DNA from 2 places in the Streptomyces sp. NPDC002851 genome. Region 1 is predicted to be linked to the other one. Evidence: riboswitches for the same ligand, from Rfam matches in the RefSeq annotation. Region 1 holds a riboswitch; the other holds the start of a gene.

Region 1 (4,965 bases):
TCTCGGGAAGGTTGAGCCAGGCGGGGATGAGAGCCTCGGTCTTTGCGTCAATCTCGGTCACAGGGACAAGCGTGCCACCCCGGACTGACAGTCGGTACCTGGCGTGGCCAGGAGGCGGGGGTGACGTGCGGCGATGCCGGGCAGGACCCCCGGCGCGGCTACGCCTTCGCCGCTTTCAACGGGACCGCAGGGTCCGCCACGCGCTCCGCGTCGAGGGGTACGCCCGACTCGATCAGGCGGCGCCCCTGCGCCAGGTCGCGCGGACGCCCCACGGCGAGCAGGGCGACCAGGGCGCGGTCGCGCAGCCAGCACACCGACCAGGCCGGACCCGACGGGTCGCCGCGCCACACCAGGGTGTCCGCGGCGGCGTGGTGGCCCGCGTACTGCACGAAGCGGCCGAACTGCTCGGACCAGAAGTACGGGACCGGGTCGTAGACCGCCGGGGTCTCACCGATGATGTTCGCCGCGACGGTGCGCGGGCCCTGCAGGGCGTTGTCCCAGTGGTGCACCAGGAGCCGCTGGCCGTACCGGCCTGACGGGAACGAGGCGCAGTCCCCCACCGCGTACACATCGGGCGCCGAGGTGCGCAGCGCGGCGTCCGCGACGATCGCGCCGTCCGGGCCGGTGTCGATGCCGGAGCCGGACAGCCAGGCGGTGGTCGGGCGGGCGCCGATGCCGACGACGACGGCTCCGGCGGGCAGCCGGGTGCCGTCGTCCAGGATCACGGCGCCGGGCTCGATCCGCGCCACGCGCGCGTGCGTGCGCAGGGCCGCCCCGGCGTCCGCGTACCAGGCGGCCATCGGGGCGGCGACCTCGGCGGGCAGCGCCCCGGCGAGCGGCCGGTCGGTGGCCTCGACGACGGTGACCGCGCAGCCCGCCTCGCGCGCGGCGGTGGCGAACTCGGCGCCGATCCAGCCGGCTCCCACGACCACGATCTCGCTCTGCTCGGCGAGCACCGGACGGAGCCGGTCCGCGTCGTCCAGGGTGCGCAGCAGATGGACGCCGGGCACGCCCTCGGTGCCGGGCAGGCGCAGCGGTTCGGCGCCGGTGGCGAGGACCAGGACGTCGTACGGGACCGGGCCGCGGTCGGTGTCGACCTCGTGCGCGTCCGGGCGGACCCCGGTGACCTCGTGACCGAGGCTCAGCTCGACGTCGAGCTGCTCGAAGTCGATGTCGAAGGCGGAGCCCTCGGCCTTGCCGAGCAGTACGGCCTTGGACAGCGGCGGCCGGTCGTAGGGCTGGTGGGGCTCGGCGCCGATTACCAGGACCTCACCGGTGAAGCCCTGCTCGCGCAGCGCCACGGCGGTCTGTACGCCGGCCATTCCCGCGCCGACGATGACGACGCGCTGCTTCTGCTGCCTCTGCTCGCTCACACGATCACCCTAATCAACTGACGCGTCGTCAGGGAGAGTGGTGATCGAGGCCGGTACGTGACGTAGTGCACAGCACCGGACCCGGCGCCCTTCAGGTGACCGGGGCCAAGAGCTAGGGTGGCCGGCAGAGACCACACGCGGGAGCCCGGACGCACCGGGCTGAGAGGGAGGCTCACGCGCCTCCGACCGTACGAACCTGATCCGGGTCATGCCGGCGAAGGGAGGGGCTGGACGCCCATGCCTCCACGCACAGCGCACACGCCCGCGAAAGCGGCCCCTACTGAAGTGCGTACGCCCACTGAAGCGCGCACGCCCGCTGAAGTGCGCACGCCCACGAAAACGGCCACTACTGAAGTACGGACGCCACTCACACCGCCCTCCGGCGGCAGCAGTCACGACGTACTGGTGCTCGGCGGCGGGATCATCGGCCTCGTCACCGCGTGGCGCGCGGCGCAGCGCGGGCTGCGCGTCGAGGTCGTGGACCCGGAGCCGGGCGGCGGCGCGGCCCGGGTGGCGGCAGGCATGCTCGGCGCCGTCTCCGAACTGCACTACGGCGAGGAGACGCTGCTCGCCCTCAACCTCGCCTCGGCGGAGCGCTATCCGGCCTTCGCCGCCGAGTTGGCGGAGGCGAGCGGCCAGGACCTCGGCTACCGCCGGTGCGGCACGCTCGCCGTCGCGCTCGACGCCGACGACCGTGCCCATCTGCGCGAACTGCACGCCCTCCAGCACCGCTCGGGGCTCGACTCGCAGTGGCTCTCGGGCCGCGCGTGCCGCCGCCTCGAACCGCTGCTCGCGCCGGGCGTACGCGGCGGCCTGCGGGTCGACGGGGACCACCAGATCGACCCGCGGCGGCTCGCCCGTGCCTTGGTCACGGCGTGCGAGCGGGCCGGGGTGACCTTTCACCGGCAGGCGGCGGACCGGCTCACGGTGGTCGGCGACCGGGCGCGCGGCGCGGTGCTCGCGGACGGCACCGAGCTGACCGCGGACCAGGTGGTGCTCGCGACCGGCAGCCGCAGCGGTGACCTCGCCGGGGTGCCCGCCGAGGTCGTACCGCCGGTGCGGCCGGTCAAGGGGCAGGTGCTCCGTCTGACCGTGCCGCCCGCGTACGCGCCGTTCCTCAGCCGCACGGTGCGCGCCGTGGTCCGCGGCAGCCACGTCTACCTGGTGCCGCGCGAGAACGGCGAGCTGGTGATCGGCGCCACCAGCGAGGAGCAGGGCTGGGACACCACGGTCACCGCGGGCGGGGTGTACGAGCTGCTCCGGGACGCCCACGAGCTGGTGCCCGGGCTCACCGAGCTGCCGCTCACCGAGACCCGTGCCGGGCTGCGCCCCGGTTCCCCGGACAACGCCCCGCTGCTCGGCCCCACGGCGCTGCCCGGCCTGCACCTGGCGACCGGCCACTACCGCAACGGCGTGCTCCTGACGCCGATCACCGGCGACGCCATGGCGCACGTCCTGGCGGCCGGTGAACTGCCGGAGTACGCCCGCCCGTTCACGCCCCGCCGGTTCGACGCGCACGGGAAGCGGGACGCACGACAGGACGTACACCAGGAGCCGCTGCCGCAAGACGTACGAAAGGCGTCTCCCCTACGGGAAAGACCCGCCGCACCGGAACACCTCGCAGCAGCAACTCCCGCCGTCCTCGAAGAGGAGCGGACCGTGCGCGAGGAGCAGGCCGTACGCGAGGAGCAGGCCGTATGAGCGCCGCAGCAGCGCCGGACCCCGGAACCGTGCCGTCCGGCATCACCGTGTCCGTGAACGGCGAACCGCAGGACATCCCCGCGGGCACCACGCTCGACGCCCTGGTCGCCCGCCTGAGCGCCGCGCCCTCCGGGGTCGCGGCCGCCGTCAACGAAACCGTCGTCCCGCGCGGCGAGTGGCACCGCACCACCCTGCGCGCCGGGGACCGCGTCGAGGTCCTCACCGCCGTCCAAGGAGGCTGACCCATGGCAGACGACCCCCTGGTCATCGGCGGTACGACGTTCTCGTCCCGCCTCATCATGGGGACCGGAGGCGCGCCCAGCCTCGACGTCCTCGAGCGGTCCCTGGCCGCGTCCGGCACCGAGCTCACGACCGTGGCGATGCGCCGCGTCGACCCGGCCGTCAAGGGCTCGGTCCTCTCCGTCCTCCAGAAGCTCGACATCCAGGTACTGCCCAACACCGCGGGCTGCTTCACGGCCGGGGAGGCGGTGCTCACGGCGCGGCTGGCCCGTGAGGCGCTCGGCACCGATCTGATCAAGGTCGAGGTGATCGCGGACGAGCGCACCCTGCTTCCCGATCCGGTGGAGACCCTGGAGGCCGCCGAGACCCTGGTCGACGACGGCTTCACGGTCCTTCCGTACACCAATGACGACCCCGTCCTGGCGCGGAAGCTGGAGGACGTCGGGTGTGCCGCGGTGATGCCGCTCGGCTCCCCCATCGGCTCCGGCCTGGGCATCCGCAATCCGCACAACTTCCAGTTGATCGTGGAGCACGCGCGCGTGCCGGTGATTCTGGACGCGGGCGCCGGTACGGCCTCCGACGCCGCGCTCGCCATGGAGCTGGGCTGCGCCGGGGTGATGCTGGCCTCGGCGGTGACCCGGGCGCAGGAGCCGGTGCTCATGGCGGAGGCGATGCGGCACGCGGTCGAGGCGGGGCGGCTGGCGTACCGGGCCGGGCGGATCCCGCGTCGCCACTTCGCGCAGGCGTCGTCGCCGGCGGAGGGCCTGGCCCGGCTCGATCCGGAGCGGCCTGCGTTCTGACCGTCACCGGTTATAAGGGTTACCAAAGGGGCCTACCCCGGGTCACAGCTCTGCTGCAGTACGCCCCCGGTACCCCCCGGACGGTCCGGGCTGTCCGTGTCCGCTCGTAGACTCTCCGCGTGGACACGACCCTTCAGGACCCCCTGGTCGGGCAGGTGCTCGACGGCCGCTATCGCATCGATGCGCGCGTTGCCGCCGGCGGGATGGCCACGGTCTACCGGGCCGTGGACACCCGCCTCGACCGCGTGCTCGCGCTCAAGGTGATGCACCCGAGCCTGGCCGCCGACGCATCCTTCGTGGAGCGCTTCATCCGTGAGGCCAAGTCGATCGCGCGGCTCTCGCACCCGAATGTGGTGGGGGTCTACGACCAGGGCACGGACGGCTCGTACGTCTATCTCGCGATGGAGTACATCGCGGGCTGCACCCTGCGCGACGTCCTGCGGGAGCGCGGCGCGCTGCAACCCAGGGCCGCCCTGGACATCCTGGAGCCGGTCCTCGCCGCACTCGGCGCCGCCCACCGCGCCGGGTTCGTGCACCGCGACATGAAGCCGGAGAACGTCCTGATAGGGGACGACGGCCGGGTCAAGGTCGCCGACTTCGGCCTGGTCCGCTCGGTGGACACGGTCACGAACACCACGGGTGCCGTCCTCGGCACCGTCGCCTACCTCGCCCCCGAGCAGGTCGAGCACGGCACCGCCGACCCCCGGGTCGACGTGTACGCGTGCGGCGTCGTCCTCTACGAGATGCTGACCGGCGCCAAGCCGCACTCCGGGGACACCCCCGCCCAGATCCTCTACCGGCACCTGCACGAGGACGTGCCGCCGCCGTCCGCCGCCGTGCCGGGCCTGCCC
Region 2 (4,965 bases), on a different contig from region 1:
GGCGGTTCAGCCGCAAAAAGGGGCGTGCGGGCTCGTTGTCCACAGGGCGGCGGGCCCGCATACGTATCTCTGCGACACTGGTACGACCATGTCTAAGCCCAAGCCCGGAGAACTCACCTTCGTCGCGCCCCGCGGAGCCAAGAAGCCGCCGCGGCACCTTGCCGACCTCACGCCCGCCGAGCGCAAGGAGGCGGTGGCCGCGGTCGGCGAGAAGCCGTTCCGCGCCAAGCAGCTCTCGCAGCACTACTTCGCGCGGTACGCGCACGACCCCGCCGAGTGGACCGACATCCCCGCCGGTTCGCGCGGCAAGCTCCAGGAAGCGCTGCTTCCCGAGCTGATGTCGGTCGTGCGGCACATTTCCTGCGACGACGACACCACCCGTAAGACCCTGTGGAAGCTGCACGACGGCACGCTCGTCGAGTCCGTCCTCATGCGGTACCCGGACCGCGTCACCATGTGCATCTCCTCGCAGGCCGGCTGCGGCATGAACTGCCCGTTCTGCGCCACCGGACAGGCCGGGCTCGACCGGAACCTGTCGACCGCGGAGATCGTGCACCAGATCGTCGACGGCATGCGGGCGCTGCGCGACGGCGAGGTACCGGGCGGGCCCGCGCGGCTCTCCAACATCGTGTTCATGGGCATGGGCGAACCGCTCGCCAACTACAACCGCGTGGTGGGGGCGATACGGCGGCTCACCGACCCCGAGCCGGACGGGCTCGGGCTCTCGCAGCGCGGCATCACCGTCTCCACGGTCGGGCTCGTGCCCGCGATGCTGCGCCTCGCCGACGAGGGCTTCAAGTGCCGTCTCGCGGTCTCGCTGCACGCCCCCGACGACGAGCTGCGCGACACCCTCGTACCCGTCAATACGCGGTGGAAGGTGCGGGAAGTTCTCGACGCGGCCTGGGAGTACGCGGAGAAGTCCGGGCGGCGCATCTCCATCGAGTACGCCCTCATCCGGGACATCAACGACCAGGCGTGGCGCGGCGATCTGCTCGGGCGGCTCCTCAGGAACAAGCGGGTGCACGTCAACCTGATCCCGCTCAACCCGACGCCTGGCTCGAAGTGGACCGCATCGAGGCCCGAGGACGAGAAGGCGTTCGTCGAGGCCATCGCCGCCCACGGCGTGCCCGTCACCATCCGCGACACCCGCGGCCAGGAGATCGACGGGGCCTGCGGGCAGCTCGCCGCCTCCGAGCGGTAGCCTTCCCGGCCGGGCCCCCGCGGTGAAGGGGGCCCGTCGCCGGTGCAGTACTGTGCATTCGTACAAATGAATTCCGACAGGGGAGCGCCGTCAGCGGCGCTGAGAGTGCGGCAGCGGCCGCAGACCCTCGGACCTGATCCGGGTCATACCGGCGTAGGGAGTCAGCAGCAGTCATGAACACCAGCCTTCGGCGTGCCTGCGCGGCCGCGATCTGCGGCGCGCTCGGCGTCACCGTCCTCGCCGCCTGCGGCGGATCCGATGGTTCCGGCTCCTCCGCCGCGGGGGACGACAAGACCGTCACGCTCGTCACGCACGAGTCGTTCAGCGTCTCGCCCGAGGTCCTCAAGGACTTCGAGAAGAAGTCCGGATACAAGGTCAAGATCCTCGAGAGCGGCGACGCCGGTGAGGCCGTCAACAAGGCCGTGCTGACCAAGGGCAACCCGCAGGGCGACGTCTTCTTCGGCGTCGACAACACGCTCCTGTCGCGCGCGCTCGACAACGACCTGTTCACGCCGTACGAGGCCAAGGGGCTCGACCGCATCCCCGAGGACGTCCAGCTCGACCAGGACAAGCACCGGGTCACGCCCGTCGACACCGGCGAGATCTGCGTCAACTACGACAAGAAGTTCTTCGAGGACAAGAAGCTGGCGCCGCCGAAGAACTTCGACGACCTGATCAAGCCCGCATACAAGAACCTCCTCGTCACCGAGAACGCCGCCACCTCCTCGCCCGGCCTCGGCTTCCTGCTCGGCACCGCCGCCGAATACGGCGACAACGGCTGGCAGGGCTACTGGAAGAAGCTCAAGGCCAACGGCGTCAAGGTCGTCGACGGCTGGGAGCAGGCGTACAACGAGGAGTTCTCCGGCTCCGCCAGCGGCAAGAAGACCGGCGGCGACCGGCCGCTCGTCGTCTCCTACGCCTCCAGCCCGCCCGTCGAGGTCCTCTACGCCAAGCCGCAGCCCAAGGAGGCGCCCACCGGCGTCGCCACCGGCACCTGCTTCCGCCAGACCGAGTTCGCCGGGCTGCTCAACGGCGCCAAGAACGAAAAGGGCGGCAAGGCGCTCCTCGACTTCCTGATCTCCAAGAAGTTCCAGGACGACATGCCCCTGAACATGTTCGTCAACCCCGTCGCCGACGATGCCGAACTGCCCGAGATCTTCACCAAGTTCGGCGCCAAGGCCGACGACCCGCACAGCGTCGACCCGAAGAAGATCGCGGAGCACCGTGAGGACTGGGTCAAGTCGTGGCAGTCGCTCGTACTGAAGTAGAGACCGAAGCACCGCCCGAACGGCAAGAACGGGTCGCCGTACGCGATACGCGCGACGGGCGCGGGGCGCTCGTGCGGCTCGGGCTCATGCTGGGGCCCGTCGCGTTCTTCGGCGTCTTCTTCGCCTACCCGGTCTCCGCGATCGTCGGCCGTGGCCTGCGGGTCGACGGCGGCTGGGGGATCGGGCGGGTCGCGGACGTGCTCAGCGACCCGGACCAGTTGCAGGTCCTGTGGTTCACCACCTGGCAGGCGTTCGCCTCCACCGGCCTTACGCTGCTGCTCGCGCTGCCCGCCGCCTACGCGTTCGCGCGCCTGGAGTTCCCCGGCAAGCAGCTGCTCCGGGCCGTTGTGACCGTGCCGTTCGTGCTGCCCACCGTCGTCGTCGGCAGCGCCTTCCTCGCGCTGCTCGGGCGCGGTGGGCTGCTCGACGACCTGTGGGGCATACGGCTCGACACCACCGTGTGGGCGATCCTGCTCGCGCACGTCTTCTTCAACTACGCCGTCGTCGTCCGCACCGTCGGCGGCCTCTGGGCCCAGCTCGACCCGCGCCAGGAAGACGCCGCCCGCATGCTCGGCGCCTCCCGGCTCGCCGCCTGGCGCCGCGTCACCCTGCCCGCGCTCGGACCCGCCGTCGCGGCCGCCGCCCTCATGGTGTTCCTGTTCACCTTCACCTCCTTCGGCGTCGTGCAGATCCTCGGCGGACCCACGTACGCCACCCTCGAAGTGGAGATCTACCGGCAGACCGCGCAGCTGCTCGCCCTCGACACCGCAGCCGTCCTCACCATGGTCCAGTTCGGGTCCGTCGGCGCGATCCTCGCCCTGCACGCCTGGACCGTACGGCGCCGCGAGGCCACCCTCAGGCTCGTCGACGCCGCACACACCGCGCGCAGGCCGCGCGGCGCCGGGCAGTGGACGCTGCTCGGCGGGGTCCTCGCCACCGTCGTACTGCTCGTCCTCGCGCCGCTCGCCGTGCTCGTCGAACGGTCCCTGCACACCTCCGGCGGCTACGGCCTCGACTACTTCACCGCGCTGAGCTCCGCCGACGGCGGCGCCTTCCTCGTCCCGCCCATCGAGGCCATCGGCAACTCCCTTACGTACGCCGTCGCCGCCACCGCCATCGCCCTGGCCGTCGGCGGGCTCGCCGCCGCCGCGCTCACCCGGCGCGCCGGACGGCTCGTGCGCGGGTTCGACGCGCTGCTGATGCTGCCGCTCGGGGTGTCCGCCGTGACCGTCGGTTTCGGCTTCCTCATCACCCTCGACGAACCGCCGCTCGACCTGCGGACCTCCTGGATCCTGGTGCCGCTCGCGCAGGCCCTCGTCGGCGTGCCCTTCGTCGTACGCACCATGCTGCCGGTGCTGCGCGCCGTCGACGACCGGCTCCGCGAGGCCGCCGCCGTGCTCGGCGCCCCGCCCTGGCGGGTGTGGCGGGAGATCGACCTGCCGCTGGTGCGGCGGGCGCTGCTCATCGCCGCCGGGTTCGCGTTCGCCGTCTCGCTCGGCGAGTTCGGCGCCACCGTGTTCCTCGCCCGGCCCGACCACCCCACGCTGCCCGTCGCCGTCGCCACCCTCCTGGGCCGCGCCGGGGAGCTCAACTACGGGCAGGCCATGGCCCTTTCCGTGGTACTCATGCTGGTGTGCGCGGCCGCGCTGCTCGTCCTCGAGCGGCTGCGCACCGATCGGACCGGGGAGTTCTGATGCCGGACGACCGGAAGGTTCCGGTGCCGCTGCTCGCCCTCGACGGCGTCACCGTCCGCTTCGGCGGGCGCACCGCGCTCGACTCCGTCAGCCTCGATGTCGCCGAGCACGAGGTGGTGTGCGTGCTCGGGCCCAGCGGCAGCGGCAAGTCCACGCTGCTTCGAGCCGTCGCCGGACTTCAGGCCACCGACGCCGGGCGGGTCCTGCTCGACGGCGGCGACCAGGCCGGGGTGCCCGCACACCGGCGCGGCGTCGGACTGATGTTCCAGGACCACCAGCTGTTCCCGCAGCGCGACGTCGGCGGCAATGTCGCCTTCGGGCCCCGCATGCACGGCGCGAACCGGGCCGAACAGGACGTACGCGTAGCGGAGTTGCTCCACCTCGTCGGCCTTCCTGGTGCCGAACGGCGAGCCATTGGCGCGCTGTCCGGCGGTGAACAGCAGCGCGTGGCGCTCGCCCGGGCGCTCGCGCCCCGGCCCCGCCTCCTCATGCTCGACGAGCCGCTCGGCCAGCTCGACCGGTCCCTGCGCGAACGCCTCGTCGTCGAACTCAAGGAACTCTTCGGCGAGTTGGGCACCACCGTGCTCGCCGTCACCCACGACCAGGGCGAGGCGTTCGCGCTCGCCGACCGTGTCGTGGTCATGCGGGACGGCCGCATCGCCCAGGCCGGTTCCCCGCTGGAGGTGTGGCAGGCGCCCGCGGACGAGTTCGTCGCCCGCTTCCTCGGCTTCGACAACGTCGTGCCCGCCACCGTGACCGGCGAGGTCGCCGACACCCCCTGGGGCAAGCTGCCGGTGCCCGC

What was found. Region 1 has a riboswitch for thiamine pyrophosphate ahead of thiO (glycine oxidase ThiO). Riboswitches for the same ligand answer to the same signal wherever they lie in the genome.
Region 2: it holds a riboswitch for thiamine pyrophosphate, as region 1 does, so the genes downstream of both, ACWD10_RS13455 (thiamine ABC transporter substrate-binding protein) here and thiO (glycine oxidase ThiO) in region 1, are expected to answer to the same signal.

What each region holds. Positions count from the first base shown of each region.
Region 1 is NZ_JBSFUT010000009.1:165,430-170,394, reverse strand. It holds gene ACWD10_RS12735 (Rv2175c family DNA-binding protein) at 1-61, opposite strand, end outside; gene ACWD10_RS12730 (NAD(P)/FAD-dependent oxidoreductase) at 159-1,322, opposite strand; TPP riboswitch at 1,501-1,613, shown strand; gene thiO (glycine oxidase ThiO) at 1,776-3,074, shown strand; gene thiS (sulfur carrier protein ThiS) at 3,071-3,316, shown strand; gene ACWD10_RS12715 (thiazole synthase) at 3,320-4,114, shown strand; gene pknB (Stk1 family PASTA domain-containing Ser/Thr kinase) at 4,234-4,965, shown strand, end outside.
Region 2 is NZ_JBSFUT010000010.1:92,776-97,740, forward strand. It holds gene rlmN (23S rRNA (adenine(2503)-C(2))-methyltransferase RlmN) at 89-1,201, shown strand; TPP riboswitch at 1,270-1,378, shown strand; gene ACWD10_RS13455 (thiamine ABC transporter substrate-binding protein) at 1,375-2,469, shown strand; gene ACWD10_RS13460 (ABC transporter permease) at 2,556-4,163, shown strand; gene ACWD10_RS13465 (ABC transporter ATP-binding protein) at 4,163-4,965, shown strand, end outside.